Linked DNA regions of Persicobacter psychrovividus. The protein of the gene in region 1 binds, or shares a complex with, the protein of each later gene. Links are inferred from orthologs where the notes say so. Each region holds a gene or a part of one and is shown on either strand. Other genes may lie near its edges.

Evidence for each region.
Region 2: the proteins of AABK40_RS10880 (region 1) and uvrB are in contact, whole or in part, in a crystal structure (PDB 7EGT), measured with the Thermus thermophilus proteins. The link is inferred for Persicobacter psychrovividus from one-to-one orthologs. Residues at the interface, in WP_096412145.1 of Thermus thermophilus: His654, Arg656, Phe657, Gln666, Asp668, Glu669, Lys680, Arg681, Leu682, Ser683, Lys685, Tyr686, Ala687; in WP_096411307.1 of Thermus thermophilus: Glu23, Leu25, Arg26, Asp27, Gly28, Glu29, Arg30, Phe31, Arg55, Glu326, Asp327, Phe328, Glu379, Ser382, Gln383, His398, Gly400, Arg401.

What each region holds. Positions count from the first base shown.
Region 1 is NZ_AP025292.1:2,557,500-2,565,825, forward strand. The notes cover bases 2,619-5,624. They hold AABK40_RS10880 (ATP-dependent helicase), read right to left. Parts: upstream 5,271-5,624; coding sequence 2,967-5,270; downstream 2,619-2,966. Other genes in these bases: AABK40_RS10875 (DUF4290 domain-containing protein), read right to left, coding at 2,619-2,869. Also shown: AABK40_RS10865 (aminotransferase class I/II-fold pyridoxal phosphate-dependent enzyme), read right to left, coding at 1-517; murA (UDP-N-acetylglucosamine 1-carboxyvinyltransferase), read right to left, coding at 652-1,962; more of AABK40_RS10875, read right to left, coding at 2,159-2,618; AABK40_RS10885 (DUF3109 family protein), read left to right, coding at 5,663-6,235; AABK40_RS10890 (ligand-binding sensor domain-containing protein), read right to left, coding at 6,598-8,326. UniProt on the Escherichia coli protein: A helicase with DNA-dependent ATPase activity. Unwinds DNA duplexes with 3'-5' polarity. Translocates on single-stranded DNA with 3'-5' polarity. Initiates unwinding more efficiently from a nicked substrate than double-stranded DNA.
Region 2 is NZ_AP025292.1:2,846,730-2,854,965, forward strand. Bases 3,191-6,106 are described here. They hold uvrB (excinuclease ABC subunit UvrB), read left to right. Parts: upstream 3,191-3,597; coding sequence 3,598-5,616; downstream 5,617-6,106. Other genes in these bases: AABK40_RS12220 (shikimate dehydrogenase family protein), read left to right, coding at 3,191-3,576; AABK40_RS12230 (DNA-3-methyladenine glycosylase family protein), read left to right, coding at 5,616-6,106. In the rest of the region: AABK40_RS12205 (tetratricopeptide repeat protein), read left to right, coding at 1-913; AABK40_RS12210 (phosphosulfolactate synthase), read left to right, coding at 913-1,698; AABK40_RS12215 (polyprenyl-phosphate transporter), read left to right, coding at 1,836-2,762; more of AABK40_RS12220, read left to right, coding at 2,794-3,190; more of AABK40_RS12230, read left to right, coding at 6,107-6,272; AABK40_RS12235 (NfeD family protein), read left to right, coding at 6,409-6,879; flotillin-like protein FloA, read left to right, coding at 6,876-7,853; AABK40_RS12245 (glycosyltransferase), read right to left, coding at 7,932-8,236. UniProt on the Escherichia coli protein: The UvrABC repair system catalyzes the recognition and processing of DNA lesions. A damage recognition complex composed of 2 UvrA and 2 UvrB subunits scans DNA for abnormalities.

The DNA.
Region 1 (8,326 bases):
AACGCTCCGCACGCTCCAGCTGCTTCTCCAGGGATTCCATATCGTTATGAGTATAAACGAAACGTTTACCGATATGAAGACGAAGACCATCAAGGATACAAGCATGGCTTTCTGCATCGTAAACTACGACATCGCGACGGTCCAATACCGCATCAATAATTGATACTACCCCTTGGTAACCGAAGTTCAGCAAGAAACAATCTTCCTTCCCTACGAAATCCGCCAACTCACGCTCCAACTGCTCGTGCTTAGTGGTATTTCCAGACATGATACGCGCACCCATTGGGTATGCTAATCCCCAGTTTGCAGTAGCATCAGCATCCGCCTTACGCACCTCAGGATCGTTCGCCAAACCCAAATAATTGTTCAACGACCAGTTCAATACCTGACGGCCTTGGAAGTTCATACGAGGACCAATCTCCCCTTCCAACTTAGGAAACATGTAGTAACCTTCGTCTACATCTGAGTATTTTCCAAGAGGCGTGTTTTTTGCATCACACTTAGCAAATAAATCCATATAGAATATTTTTAATCAACGAAAAAATGCTTTTCAAATAAGCCACAAAGGTACACAAAAAAGCTTCATACCCAAAATGATGAGGGTAGAAGCCTTTCAATTTCTATAAGAGTAATGTTTTTATTTACAACAAATTAGTTGATCCTTTCGATTTTCGCACCCAATGCACGCAAGCGTTCATCGATGTCCTGATAACCGCGGTCAATCTGCTCTACATTGTCGATCACGCTGGTACCTGTGGCCGAAAGGGCGGCAATCAGCAAAGAAACTCCGGCACGGATATCCGGGCTGGTCATGCGAATACCACGGAGCGGATATTTTCTATCCAGGCCAATAACAGTAGCCCTGTGAGGATCACAAAGGATGATCTGCGCCCCCATGTCGATCAGTTTATCGGTAAAGAACAAACGGGACTCAAACATTTTCTGGTGAATCAGTACGGTACCTTTCGCCTGCGTTGCCACCACCAATAGAATGGACAGCAAATCAGGGGTGAAGCCCGGCCAGATAGCATCGGCGATGGTCAGGATTGAGCCATCAATGAAGGTATCAATCTCATAATGTTCCTGAGCAGGAATAAAAAGATCGTCCCCTTTTTCTTCAATGCGAATACCCAGTTTTCGGAACGTATTTGGGATTAAACCCAATTGATCGATACGTACATTTTTGATGGTAATTTCGGACTTCGTCATGGCAGCGAGGCCAATAAAGCTCCCAATCTCAATCATGTCAGGAAGCAGGGTATGTGTGGTACCACCAAGTACCTCGACCCCTTCGATTTCCAGCAAATTGGACCCGATGCCTGAGATGTTGGCACCCATACGGTTGAGCATTTTGCACAACTGCTGCAAGTAAGGCTCACAAGCGGCATTGTAAATGGTTGTTTTTCCTTTTGCAAGTACGGCCGCCATTACCAAATTGGCAGTTCCTGTTACAGAGGCTTCATCCAGAAGAATATACTTGCCCGTAAGCTGCTCCGCTTTCACGAAATAACGATGGCGCTGTGCATCAAAATCAAAGTTTGCCCCGAGTTGCTTCAGTCCTATAAAGTGGGTATCAAGACGGCGGCGGCCAATTTTATCACCACCAGGCTGAGGCATTTGTGCTTCACCGAAACGCGCCAACAGTGGGCCTATCAGCATAATGGATCCACGCAAGGAGGAGGCCTTGCTGCGGAATGTTTCTGTTTCGAGGAATTTCAGGTCAACCCCTGAGGCCTCAAATCGGTAACTGCCTTTTTCTTCAAGCTGATCGACTTTTACGCCGAAATCCTTCAGCAATTCGATTTGCTTATTGACATCCCTGATATTGGGAATATTGTGGATGGTTACAGGTTCTGAGGTCAACAGAACTGCACTTAGAATTTGCAGTGCCTCATTCTTTGCGCCCTGAGGAGTGATCTCACCGCTCAGTGATGCGCCACCCTCTATTTTGAATGCTGCCATGGATTTTTATGATTATTGAGTCTTAAAACAAATTTAGCAAAGCCTATGCTGCCACCCGAATGCTTTGTAATAAGTTAAACAAGAAATTGGGGATCTCCGACTGAATGTATGAATTTCCGAAGATAAAAGCTGCATATTTTTTGAAGGGACAAATCTAAAAAAAAGGAGGCTGTTTCGGCCTCCTTTTTTAATATAATTAATTTTTTCTTTTTCGGTAGTTGTTGCCTTTCCCTTGGCCTCCCCTGTTCTGCCCGCTGTTTCTGTTGTTGTTATTGTTGCGGCGATCATTGGAGAAGTTTCTCCGGCGGTTGTTATTGGAAAAGTTTCTGCCAGTCCTGTTTGGTGTTCCACTGCTGGCCAAAAGGTTATCTTCAAGAATTTTGTCGTTATCAAACTTGACACTCCCTCGGGAGATCCGCTTGATATCATCCAAAATCAGACGATCATCGACATTATCACGGTTCCATTGCAGGTAGAAGATTTTCATCAGCTTCCCGATCGTTACCACTGCCCCGATCAGCTCTTCCTCGTCTTCAATTTCCGAAGCCTTGGCAATCATGTTTTCGATATTACGGCCATAGTGTCGGTAGCGAGGCTGCCCACCCAAGTAAGGGACCGTTTGTGGCTTTTTGTGGATGCTTGCTGGCTCTGGACACTCAAAAGGAGCGTCAACATCAAGCTTGAAATCAGTAATGATGTACAAATCATCCCAAAGACGTTGCGCATATTCCGGAGAGTCCTTCATTTTATTTGGGGTCAGCTCCTTCATCAGGTGAATCAGTGCAAAAGCGGCTTTGGTGCGCTCTTGTCGATCTTCAATACTGACTACATGAGCAGCAAGCTCCTGAATATTACGACCATATTCCTTTTGTAAGATTTCGGATTTGGTGGTATTGTAATTATGCATATATCTGAATATTTTCTTTGCTTTAGGATGAGTTACGCAATGGCAAAGCCGTTGGCGCAAAACAAACACGATAATCTATTAAAAAAATTGCTTGCCTTTACTCCACAATATGCAGCTTGGCAAAACTCAGCAGCAGGGTTTTATCTCCTACCAGTTCAAAGTTCACTTGTGCTTTTGGTGCCGCACCGTTCAAATCAAGCCGGACAACCTTTCCGAAGCCAAACTTAAGATGTTCTACTTTTTGCCCTACGGCCAGCAGACTCGGATCACTTGGTGTAAATCCTGATGACGGCTTATGATCTACCTGCGGACTTTTGCGGTTGGCCAATGGATTATTATTGACGAGGTTTTTAGCATACTGCGCTCCGGATGTTCCCTTGCTGTTCATGAAGTTTGACCCCAGCCCAGAAGGGTTAACGCTTGGTGCAGCATCATTGAAACTCACCTGTCGGGTCTTTTTGGCCACGTTGAGCAAGTTCGAATCCACCTCTTCTAAAAAGCGTGAAGGCTCACAATTGACCAATTTACCAAATCGGTAGCGATTCATTGCAAAAGAAAGTGTTAATTTTTGCTCGGCACGTGTTATGGCCACATAAAACAAACGGCGTTCCTCCTCCAAATCATCTCTTGAGGCCATCATCATGGTCGAGGGAAATAATTCCTCTTCCATACCGGTAACAAAAACATGCTTGAATTCAAGCCCTTTCGCCATGTGGATGGTCATCAGCGTGATCACGTCCGGATCATCGTCCTTGGCCTGATCCACTCCTGTGAGTAAAGATACTTCTTGCAGGAATGCATCCAAGGTTTTATCCTCATTTTCTTCGTTATCGACAAACTCTTTGACCGCATTGAGCAATTCCTGCACGTTTTCATAACGGCTCACCCCCTCGACGGTCTTATCTTCGAACAATGCACGCATCAATCCCGAAGCTTTGGCTACTTTTTGTGCCGCCTCGAAAGCATTGAATTTCTCGACATCAATTTGCATGGATTTGATCAGCGTAACATAGCCGTCTACCGCATTGGCTGCCCGTCCGGGAAGGAAAACACGGCACTGCTGAAGGGCTGTCCACAATTCAACGTTTTGCTCTGCGGCATATACCCGAATTTTATCTACCGTACCGGGTCCAATACCACGCTTGGGCAAATTGATCGAGCGCACGACCGCCTGCTCATCGTTGGGATTCAGGGCGACACGGAAATAAGCGATCAGGTCCTTAATTTCCCGACGCTGATAAAAGGAAAGGCCACCAACGATCTTATATTTCAAGTTCGCACGGCGCAAAGCTTCCTCCAGAGAACGTGACTGCGCATTGGTACGATAGAGGATGGCAAAATCCTCGTTATGCCACTGATGGGTCATTTTGGATTCAAAAATCCCCTGGGCAATCAAGCGGGCTTCTTCACTATCCGAAGAGGCTTGCACCAAGTCAATTTTGTCCCCTTCCGCATTGGCCGTCCAGACGTCCTTTTCAATCTGTCCCTGGTTTTTGGCGATCACCCCATTGGCCGCATTTACAATCGTGCTTGTCGATCTGTAATTCTGCTCCAGCTTAATGGTTTTTACCTCAGGAAAATCCTTTTCAAAATTCAGGATATTCTGAATATTGGCACCACGGAATGCATAAATCGACTGGGCATCATCACCTACCACACAGATATTCTGATGCACCCCTGCGAGTTTTTTGACAATCAGGTATTGCGAAACGTTGGTATCCTGAAACTCATCGACCAGAATATATTTGAAACGATGCTGATATTTATGCAAAACATCGGGATGGTCGCGGAACAATACATTGGTATTGAACAGCAGATCATCAAAATCCATCGCTCCCGCCTTGAAACAGCGGATCACATATCGTTTATAAATCTCCCCTAACAATGGGCGCTTGGCGGCCTCATCATCGGCCTTAAACATCGGATTTTTGAGGTACTGATTAAAATCGATGAGGTTATTTTTGGCATTGGAAATACGGCTGTAAACGGCATTGGCTTTATACACCTTGTCGTCCAGTTGCATTTCTTTGACAATCGTCTTGATCAAGGATTTGGTATCGTCCGCATCGTAGATGGTGAAGTTGGACGGATAGCCGAGCTTTTCACACTCAAAGCGCAAAATTTTGGCAAATACCGAGTGAAAAGTCCCCATCCAAAGGTTGCGGGCCTCATTCCCCACTTCCTTTTCAATACGCTCGCGCATTTCACGTGCCGCCTTATTGGTAAAGGTCAGCGACATGATTGAGAATGGATCCACCCCATGAGCGCGCATCAGGTGGGCAATCCGGAAGGTCAGCACCCTCGTTTTCCCTGATCCTGCCCCAGCGATAATCATCGTTGCTCCTTCAGTATTCACTACACCCTCTCGCTGTGGTGCATTCAGTAGATCCAAATAATTCATTTCGTTTGCGTAATCGTGATTAATATTCAATGGCCAAAAAACAAATATAACGCTTTTGGCGGGATTATTCTCATTCGTGGAAGGTGGTATTCCACCAGGGGCAGGCTAACTTTATTGGTCCCGGAGGAGTTCTCTTTTCAGGGAACGCCCATGGTGGGCGCTGTGAGCCTGGGAGGTTGGCTCCACTGCCAGCAATTCAACAAATCGCTGAAGGTCTTTGGTTTCAGCAAAAGCTAAAATTACAGGTCTCCACCAACAAAATACGATATAATCACAAATTTGCATTAAATTTGCACGGTTTCCTTTCCGCGCCAGGATGCTCCCCTCGGGTAATCATCTTGCTGCGAAGGCATTACAACAGACAGAATAATCATTCATTTAAAAATATAAAAATGATCGTAATCGATAATCAGGTCATCAGCGACGATATCAAAGAACAAAAATTTGTTTGCGATCTTAGTAAATGTAAAGGCGCATGTTGTGTTGAGGGCGACCTCGGTGCACCATTAGAGGCTGAGGAACTTCCTATTCTCGAGGAGGTTTATGAGCAGGTAAAGCCCTATATGACTGAGGAAGGCATTAAAGCCGTTGAGGAGCAAGGTACTTATGTAAAAGATTGGGAGGACGACTATTCGACGCCTATCATTGACGGGAAAGAATGCGCCTATGCCAATATTGAGGCGGACGGCACCTTGAAATGTGCGATTGAACAAGCGTATCTGGACAAGAAAATCTCTTATTATAAGCCAATCAGTTGCCACCTGTACCCGATCCGGGTGACTAAATACGACCAGTATGATGCACTGAACTATGACCGTTGGGACATCTGCGCCGACGCCTGTACGTTGGGCGAGAAACTCAAAGTACCGGTTTATAAATTTTTGCAGGGACCATTGGAACGCAAGTACGGTGAAAAATGGTACCGCAAATTGTGTAAGCAAATTGAGGATGAGGAGGCGAAGTAATCGCTTGAAGATATAGAAAAGGCTTACCGTGTGGTAAGCCTTTTTTTTGTGTCTTGATTTAGATGCTGATTTGCATGATTAGTAAGGATTAGCTTGATTGGCGTGATCTCGTAAAGACGTAATTATTTACATCTAACACCATACTGATTTTCACCTATCGCGAGCGTCCCTCTCGTGACAGGCCATACCAAGTTATATTTAATATTTCCGTTACCAACACTGCCCAGAGGACAATAAAAAATCATGGGAATCATGGTCCCTTAACACGCCTATTTTTCTACCTCACGGTATGGACGTTACGTGCAACGTCCATACTGATTTGGTACTCTTGATTTGGTTCTCATGAACCGATTAGCAAGGTATTATTCTTCCTCTTCGATAACTGACACCGGCACTTCCGATGAGTTGAATACTGCCCAGGTTACTTCTTTCCCATAAATAAATTTTTCTTTTTTTACGGGAACAGGCTCTACAACTTGTTGTGTTGCGGATTTAGGAGGGGTAAAATCTTTGATTATGCATTTTAAATAATCCTTTCCATCCTTGACAATCACAGCATCTATCCAACTACCTCTAAGGGTTGAGTTCCACTCATCAAATTTGATTAACTCTCCATTTTTTAAATAATAAAACGCTTCGTTACCAATAAACCACACACCACCATTCGCACCCTGATAACTTTCCATCGTCACCACCGATTTCTCATTATATTTGATGTTTTTGACTTCTTTTTCCGTTTGCTCATAAATCCCCCCATAACTTGAGCCACTTGGGCTGTACACCACTCCATTTTCGCCTTCAATATACCCACTACCTGCTGACTTATAATCCAACCATTGCCCATCAATTTGCTTATAATTTTTCCACAATGTTCTCATGTATTTAACACCATTTGATGCCTGAAAAACTTGATATGGCTTAGTTGTAGGTAATCCACCATCATTCTTCTTGGTATAAAACTGCACAGAATTATCTACTGAAATTACGAACATTCCCTTAGCCGCACGAATCCATATTTCCCCGTCTGCCAATTTCCAAACTCCTTTAAAACCTTTAGCCAATTTAGGGTCCTGTCCTTCTAATAATTTAGTCAATTTTCCTTCACTATATTGATGCACTTGATCTTTATCGTAAATAAACAAAGTGCCATCTTGACCCTGAGTATGTTTCATCAAATAGTCTTTGCCCGGAACGGTCACCACATCCACTTCCTTCCCATCGACTACCTTCTTAATAACCGCCTTGTCCAAACGAATATTTTCGCCATCCACCTGCATTGTTGAGGCCAACAAGTCTAATTCCTTAGAATCGTTAACAAGACTCCATGTTGGAGCAAACATTTCATAATTTGGCCCAGCTGAAATAGAACTAACTTGTGTAATTCCAGTGTTTGAATATCCCTTTTTCGGTGGAGTAACATTCTTAAAGTTATTCTTTGGCAAGCCTCCATCTAAAAACCATATCTTACCTTGATGGTCGGCTACCATATCGTAGATTCTTGTGTTTTTGCCTAAGAAGTGGCCTTTAGTTAAATCGAATTGTTGTACCACCTTTTTACCATTTAATAAAAAGACAGACTTATCCGTTGCTATCCACAACTGATCCCCGAGCCCTTCAATCGCTCTAATCTTGGTTTGGCTATCATCGAAGGTTTTTAAATCCAAATATTCTTCCCAGGTGTTATTTTTATAAGAATAAAGAGTTGTTCCATTATCTGCAATAAGGGCTGCCTCATCATAAAATGTAAGGTCATGCATTGAAAATAGACCATCTAATGAAATTTGGTCTAAAAGCTTTTTTACTTTACTTCCCGTTTCTGAAGGTGCTTCTTTGGTCGTTGCCTCAACCACCTCCATTTTTTTGTCTCGTATTTGAACTAAAAAGTAATTTTTTTCATCGACACTTAAGGACGGTGAGGTGGTGTAAATCCCAATAACTTCGTCCTTATCATTGATCTTCAAATTCATGAGGAGGTCTCTATTACTCATAAGGGAGGCTCCTACATTGTTTGTGTCGCTAATAGCAATGGATTCATCCCCATCAAAAAAGAAAACAGTCGTGGCTGTTTCAGTCACATAATCCTCCCCTTCT
Region 2 (8,236 bases), 290 kb from region 1 along the record:
TAAACTTGATGGGGCCTGGCTGGATTTAGGCTACAACCTTGAAATGGTGGACCGCCCTGAAGATGCCAAAAAATGTTACGAGCACTTCCTGAATCTCGACCCTTTCTCCTCTACGGCCTGGTTTAACCTTGGCGTGGTATGTTGCAGGCTCGAAGACATGGAAAGAGCCATTGAAGCTTATGACTTTGCCCGTACCCTTGAGGAGGATTTCGCTTCGGCGCATTTCAACCTGGGGAATGTGTATATGAATGTTGAGCAATTTGACAAAGCTGCCCAATGCTACCAGACGGTTCTTGACCTTGAAGGCAGCTCGGGAGAAACCTTTTGTTACCTGGGTGCCGCCCTGGAACACCAGGGGCTTACTCAAAAGGCCGTGAAAAAATACAAAGCCGCCGTTGATTTTGACAAAGAATACGACGACGCCTGGTTTGGGCTGGCCTCCTGCGCCATCAAAATGAAAAAACCGGCAGAAGCCAAGCATTTTGTTGGAAAAGCACTGGATCTTACGCAGGACAAGCCCGTGTACTGGCTTATTGCCGCTGAAGCGGAACGTTTGCTCGGGAATGTCGAGGCTGCCGAGAAATGCTTCAGAAGTGCCAAAACCTATGGAGGTATCACTGAAGAGTTGTACATTCACTGGTCAATGATGTATTACCAATGCAATGATTTGCAACAAGCCTACAACAAAATATCCGAAGGCCTTGTAGATCTGAAAGATAATGCCAAGCTCAACTTTATTGCTGCGGCATACCTTTTGCTTAATCATCATTACGAACAAGCGATCGAGTACCTGAAAACAGGTTTGGAACTCGATCAAGGCAAGTTCGATTCCCTTTTGGATTTCTTCCCTTCGCGGAAAACCCAAAAGGCTTTATTTGAATTTATTAATCAGTATAGAAAAGATCATATATAATGAACTACTTTTTGAAGGATATCCCTGAAAGGACTCAAAAACCGAGACAATCGGGCTGTACAATGGTCATGGACAAAGGCCTTAGCCTTAGACAAGTCGAGGACTTTTTGAGCAGTGCTGGAGCATACACAGATATCGTGAAGTTGGGATTCGGGACATCCGCGGTTACGCCTAACCTTCAGGAAAAAATCAACCTGTACAAAGAAGCGGGTATTCCTACCTATTTCGGTGGAACACTTTTCGAGGCTTTCCTTGTACGTGGCCAGTTTGAAGATTATGTGCGCACCTTGCATAAATTTGGTGTTGAGCATGTAGAGGTTTCTGACGGATCTATTGAATTGCCGCACGATGTAAAGTGTGAGTACATTCATAAGCTTTCAAAGGAGTTCACCGTACTTTCTGAAGTAGGCTCTAAAGATGCTGAAAAGATTATCCCTCCATACAAATGGATTCAGTTCATGCAGGCTGAGCTTGACGCTGGCGCATGGAAGGTGATCGGCGAGGCCCGTGAGGGAGGAAATGTGGGTCTTTTCCGTTCTTCAGGAGAGGTACGCTCAGGATTGGTAGAAGAAATTTTGACAAAAATTCCTTCAGAAAAAATCATCTGGGAAGCCCCTCAAAAAACACAGCAGGTATGGTTCATCAAACTTTGTGGCCCGAATGTAAATGTTGGAAACATTGCGCCTAACGAGGTTATTCCATTGGAAACAATCCGTTTGGGACTCCGTGGCGATACCTTTATGGATTTTCTATCCAATAAAAACTTTGAAGAAACGATCATCTAAAGCTCTTTTCTTGCACAATATTGAAGCGATCTGTCATTGGCAGATCGCTTTTTTATTTTCCATTCCTTGATCATTTAGGTATATTTATCCTTCATAAACACAGCAAGGCTCTTGCTCAATGTATAATTTACGAATTCATGAAATCCCAAATTACACTTTTTCTTAAAGGAGTCGCCATGGGCGCTGCCGATGTTGTCCCTGGCGTATCAGGAGGAACCATTGCCTTTATCACTGGCATTTACGAAACCCTGATCAACAGCATTAAATCGGTCAATGCTACCGCCCTGAAATTGCTGTTTTCTTTCCAGCTCAAAGCTTTTTGGGAATACATTAACGGAACATTTTTACTGATCCTGTTCGCGGGTATTGCCACAAGCGTACTCTCTTTGGCCAAACTGATCACCTACCTGCTCGAACACCACCCGATCCCAATCTGGTCATGCTTCTTTGGGCTGATCATCATATCGGCAATTTTAGTCGGCAAGCAAATCAGAAAATGGTCTGTCCCTGTATTACTGACAGGAATCGCAGGTATTGCGATAGCCTATTTTGTAACCGTAGCTACACCTACAAGCACCCCAGAAAACTATGGCTTTATCTTTTTATCGGGCGCCATTGCCATATGTGCAATGATACTCCCAGGAATTTCTGGAAGTTTTTTGTTGTTAATTCTCGGAAAATACGCTTTTATATTAAACGCGATTAAGAATTTACAATTGGACGTCATTGCTGTCTTTGGTGCAGGCTGTGTCCTCGGTTTGGCGTTATTCAGCCGTTTTATCTCCTGGTTACTTTCCAAATACCACGATTTAGCGGTAGCGCTGCTGTCTGGCTTCATGATCGGCTCCCTGAACAAAGTGTGGCCGTGGAAAGAAGTGCTTTCAACACGCATCAACAGCCACGGGGAAGAAGTAGCCCTGATCACCAAAAATATTTTACCAAGCACCTATGGACAACATGCCAATCCGCAAACACTGGTTGCGATCATTTGTATTGTGGGGGCTATTGCATTGGTGTTCGGATTGGATTATTTTGCTTCAAGAAGCAATACCAAACAAGCATAGCGCATTGTCCTAAACCTTTTAATTCAACCCTATGAAACTTTTAGGCCTTATTGGAGAAACCCTCGACTACTCTTTCTCAGAAAAATATTTTACAGAAAAATTCAAGAAAGAAGATATTGAGGGTTTTGACTACAAACTATTTGAAATTCCTAACATTGAATCTTTCCCTGAACTGTTGGAAACCAACCCCAATTTTGCAGGGATCAATGTTACGATTCCATACAAAAACGACATTATCCCGTACTTGAAATCCCTCGATGAAAGTGCCCAGAAAATTGGTGCCGTAAATGTGATTAAATTTACAGATCAGGGGCTTGTTGGTTATAACTCCGACTATTATGGCTTCAGGAATTCCGTCACGAAATGGATCGGGGAAAACCTCAGCAATATTACCGATGCGCTCGTATTGGGCACCGGAGGCGCTTCAAAGGCCGTTCGCGTTGCTTTAACCGATATGGGGATCAATGTGAAAATGGTATCAAGAGATCCGCAGAAAGCAGACTATACCTATAAAGCGCTGAAAGAAAACCCTGAATTGGTTGCCACACACACTCTGATTGTCAATACCACGCCCCTGGGCACCGCACCCAACGAACTTGACAAGGTTGATTTGCCTTACGAAGCCCTAACCTCCAAGCATTATTTGTACGATGTGGTGTATAATCCGGAGATTACAGCCTTTATGCAAGAAGGATTACGCAAAGGAGGGAAGGCCAAAAATGGGTACGAAATGTTAGTACTTCAGGCAGAGAAAAGCTGGGAGATTTGGCTGGATGGCCAAACGCCTGTAGCCCCACAAAGCGAAACAACATAATTTAGATTCACCAATAGGAAAATGGAGTTTAAACTGACCTCAGAGTATAAGCCAATGGGCGACCAGCCTCAGGCAATTGCAGAACTTACCCAGGGCCTTGCCAATCAGGAGCGTTTTCAGACCCTGCTCGGTGCAACAGGTACGGGAAAGACCTTCACCATGGCCAATGTGATCGCCCAGTCGGGGAAGCCCACATTGGTATTGGCGCACAATAAAACTTTGGCGGCTCAGCTTTATGGCGAGTTTAAGCAGTTTTTCCCCGAAAATGCGGTGGAATACTTCATTTCCTATTATGACTATTACCAACCCGAAGCCTACATTGCGGCCACCAATACCTTCATTGAGAAAGACCTGATGATCAATGAAGAAATTGAAAAATTGCGATTAAAGGCCACCTCGCAGCTTTTAACAGGCCGCAGGGATGTGATTGTTGTCGCTTCGGTATCCTGTATTTATGGTATCGGTAACCCCGAAGAGTTTGGCAAAAATGTGCTCTCTTTCAAAGTCGGAGACAGCGTGCCGAGAAATCAGTTTTTGTTTGCGCTCGTGGATATTCTTTATAGCCGCACTGAAGGGGAATTCCGTCGGGGAACTTTCAGGGTAAAGGGCGATACCGTGGATATCTATCTCGCCTATGCCGATTTTGCCTACCGATTCTACTTTTGGGGAGATGAAATTGAGGCCATTCAGACCATCGACCCAGCATCTGGCAGAAAAATTTCCGATGAAACCGCCACCACCATCTTTCCTGCCAACCTTTTTGTTACAGGCAAAGACACCATACAGGAGGCTATCAAGCAAATTCAGGATGATATGGTCAAGCAGATTCGCTTCTTTGATGAAGAAGGCCGACCAGAAGAATCCAAGCGTATTCAGGAACGTACAGAATTCGATCTGGAGATGATCCGTGAGCTGGGCTATTGTTCGGGCGTCGAAAACTATTCCCGCTATTTCGACCGACGACAACCTGGCCAGCGCCCCTTCTGCCTGCTGGATTATTTCCCCGACGATTATTTGATTATGATTGATGAAAGCCACGTAACCTTGCCTCAGGTACGCGCCATGTATGGTGGCGACCGTGCGCGTAAAGTAAACCTGGTAGATTATGGCTGGCGGCTACCAGCAGCAATGGATAACCGTCCGCTGAAGTTTGAAGAATTTGAAGGGATGATTAACCAGATGGTCTTTGTCTCCGCCACACCTGCAGATTACGAACTCCGCCAGTCTGACGGCGTTATTGTGGAGCAGATCATTCGACCAACAGGGCTGCTGGATCCCAAAATTGAGGTGCGCCCATCCATCAATCAGATTGATGATTTGATGGAGGAAATCGACAATCGAATCCAACGTGATGAGCGAACGTTGGTAACGACCTTGACCAAGCGAATGGCGGAAGAGTTGACCAAGTTCCTTGAGCGTGCCAATATTAAATGTGCATACATACACTCGGAAGTCAAAACCCTCGACAGGGTGGAAATTCTGCGTGAATTACGCCTCGGTACTTACGATGTGCTCGTTGGGGTAAACTTGTTAAGAGAAGGCCTTGATCTGCCAGAAGTTTCCCTGGTAGCCATTCTTGATGCTGATAAAGAAGGCTTCCTGCGCTCTACAAAATCCCTGATTCAGACCATTGGCCGAGCCGCCCGTAATGAGGATGGTACGGTGATTATGTATGCCGACAAAATGACCGATTCCATGAATACGGCCATTGAGGAAACCAACCGACGACGTTCAATTCAGCAAGCCTACAATGAGGAACATGGCATCACGCCGAAAACGATACGTAAATCTCGTGAGGAAATTCTCGGGCAAACCAAAGTGGCTGATAATAAAAAAGAGGCACAAGAATATTATGTAGAGGAAAACCAGCCTTCACTTGCCGCCGACCCTGTTTTGCAGTATGCGAAAAAGGAGGACATCGAAAAGATGATCGCCAAAACACAGAAAGAAATGGAAAAAGCGGCCAAAGCACTCGACTTTATCGCTGCCGCAAAATTGCGGGATGAACTCTTCGCCCTCAAAGCCCAGCTGGAGAAATAATGCGGTTCAAAATCCCAAATCGAGCTGTTGACCACCTGAAGCAAATTCCTGAAATGGCTTTACTGATTCAGCATTGCCCCAATTATGCCCCCAGGGAGATCATCAAAGATCCCTTTGAGGGCATGGTTTACAACATCATCTTTCAGCAAATTTCCTTCGAAGCTGGCCTGACTGTTTTCAAACGCTTCTCCCGTTTATTCCCTCAGGGCATTACCCCTACACACCTGCTGGCCATACCCACAGATCAATTACAGGCCTGTGGTTTATCTTTCAGAAAAGTGGCCTACTGCCAGAATATTGCACAGGCATTTCTTAAAAAGCCCCTTTTTTTCAGTCGTCAGAACTTACTGACAGAAGACACCGAAACCATCAGCACTAAACTACAAAGCATCAAGGGAGTTGGCCAATGGACGGTTCAAATGTTCCTGATGTTTACCTTACAAAAAGAAGATGTTCGTGCTTTTGGAGATTTGGCCATCAGAAAAGGCATCGCATGGCTCATGCAATCCGATGGCGAACTCAGCAGAACAGACTTCAAAAAATTCACGGACCGTTGCGCACCTTACAATACGTATGCACATTTCTTCCTCTGGGAAATAACCCTGCAGCAGTTCTTTAAGTACCCCAGTATTTTTCACCTTCCTATCCAACAATAATCATATTACTTAGATTATTATTCCCCCTAAATAATCAATCCCCGATTTTCGGGCTAAATCCTTTCAAAAACGGCCCGCTATTCTAAAAATATTTCAATAAAGACTTATATTGACAGTACATTAATTCAACTCCTTTATGCTGTTAATTGCGCTATTAATTATTGTCGGAATTATCCTTTTGCTCGTAGAAGTCATCTTCGTTCCTGGAACTACTTTTGTGGGCGTAATCGGGGCTATTGCCGTGATTTTCGGGATTTATCTTTCCTACACTGAGTTAGGCACAAGTGCTGGTCATTGGGTATTGGCAGGCTCTTCAGTGGTAGGCATCATCCTATCTATTTATGCCTTTCAGTCCAAACCATGGTTGAAAATGTCTAACCAATCGTCTGTTGAAGGTCGTGTCAATACTCGGGATGCTATCGGGCTGATGATCGGACAAGAAGGCTTGACCACTTCTGCCTTGAAACCTGTAGGCAAAGCACTCTTTGGTGAAACCGAAGAGGAGGTCAGTACCCGAGGGCTATTTCTGGAGGCTGGCACAGCCATCGAAATCATTGAAATTTATAAAAACAAAATAATTGTTCAACCTTTAAAAATTAAAGAATGACACCATTTGCTCCTATTATCGCGATATTACTCGGGATATTTTTATTTTTTATTATTCTATATTTTATCCCAGTAAACCTATGGATTACTGCGCTATTCTCTGGGGTGAGAATTAGTCTTGGCGAATTGGTAGCAATGCGTATTCGTAAAGTGCCACCAAGCATTATCGTTAATCCTTTGATTACGGCCACAAAAGCAGGATTGAAAATTTCCACCAATGATCTGGAAACCCACTACCTTGCGGGTGGTGATGTGCAGAATATCGTACGTGCACTAATTTCTGCGGACAAAGCCAATATCGGATTGAACTTCAAATCAGCTACTGCTATTGACCTTGCGGGTAGAGATGTATTTGAAGCCGTACAGATTTCCGTAAATCCTAAAGTGATCACCACGCCAAAAGTAGCTGCTGTAGCTGCCGATGGTATTCAGTTGATTGCCACTGCCCGTGTAACGGTTCGTGCCAACATTCAGCAGTATGTCGGTGGTGCTGGTGAAGATACTATCCTCGCTCGTGTGGGTGAAGGTATCGTAACCTCGATTGGTTCCGCTCAGTCTCATAAAGAAGTATTGGAAAACCCTGATAAGATTTCAAAACTCGTATTGCAACGCGGTTTGGATGCAGGGACTGCTTTCGAGATTTTGTCGATTGATATTGCAGATGTAGATGTAGGAAAGAACATCGGTGCGATATTACAGACTGATCAGGCACAAGCCGATTTGAAGGTCGCGGAAGCAAAAGCGGAAGAGCGCCGCGCAATGGCTGTTGCTGAAGAGCAGGAGATGAAGGCTAAAACACAAGAAGCCCGCTCTAAAGTAATTCAGGCAGAAACCTCTATTCCATTGGCCATTGCGGAAGCTTTCAGAAATGGCAACCTTGGCGTAATGGATTATTACAAATTCCAGAATATTCAGGCGGACACGGACATGCGTCGTTCAATTTCTGATGATGATGATTCATCTACCGATAAATAATCGGTCATAAAACTAAAAAACGGCAAGCCTCATTTGAAGCTTGCCGTTTTTTTTGGTCTGAACATTGGCTGCTCAGGCTTATTTTTTCAATCGACTGATCGCAAGATTATGCGCTTTATCGTAATGGTGAATCAGGTTATGCCAGTCAAAGAAAGTAGAGTTATGCTCTGTTTTGTTTCTTTGAGAAATTCGCTGGCGACGATCCATTTTAATGAATTTATGCAGCTTATAAGCCAACTGGTCTGCTCCTGCATCAAAATTGGCATTCTTCCTGTCAATAACGTAAATCCCTTTTTCTTCGTGATCCTGCAAGTTGTTCACTACATAATCACCAAAACCTGCCAAATCCGAGGTTACTGAAGGAACACCCGATGCCATAGCCT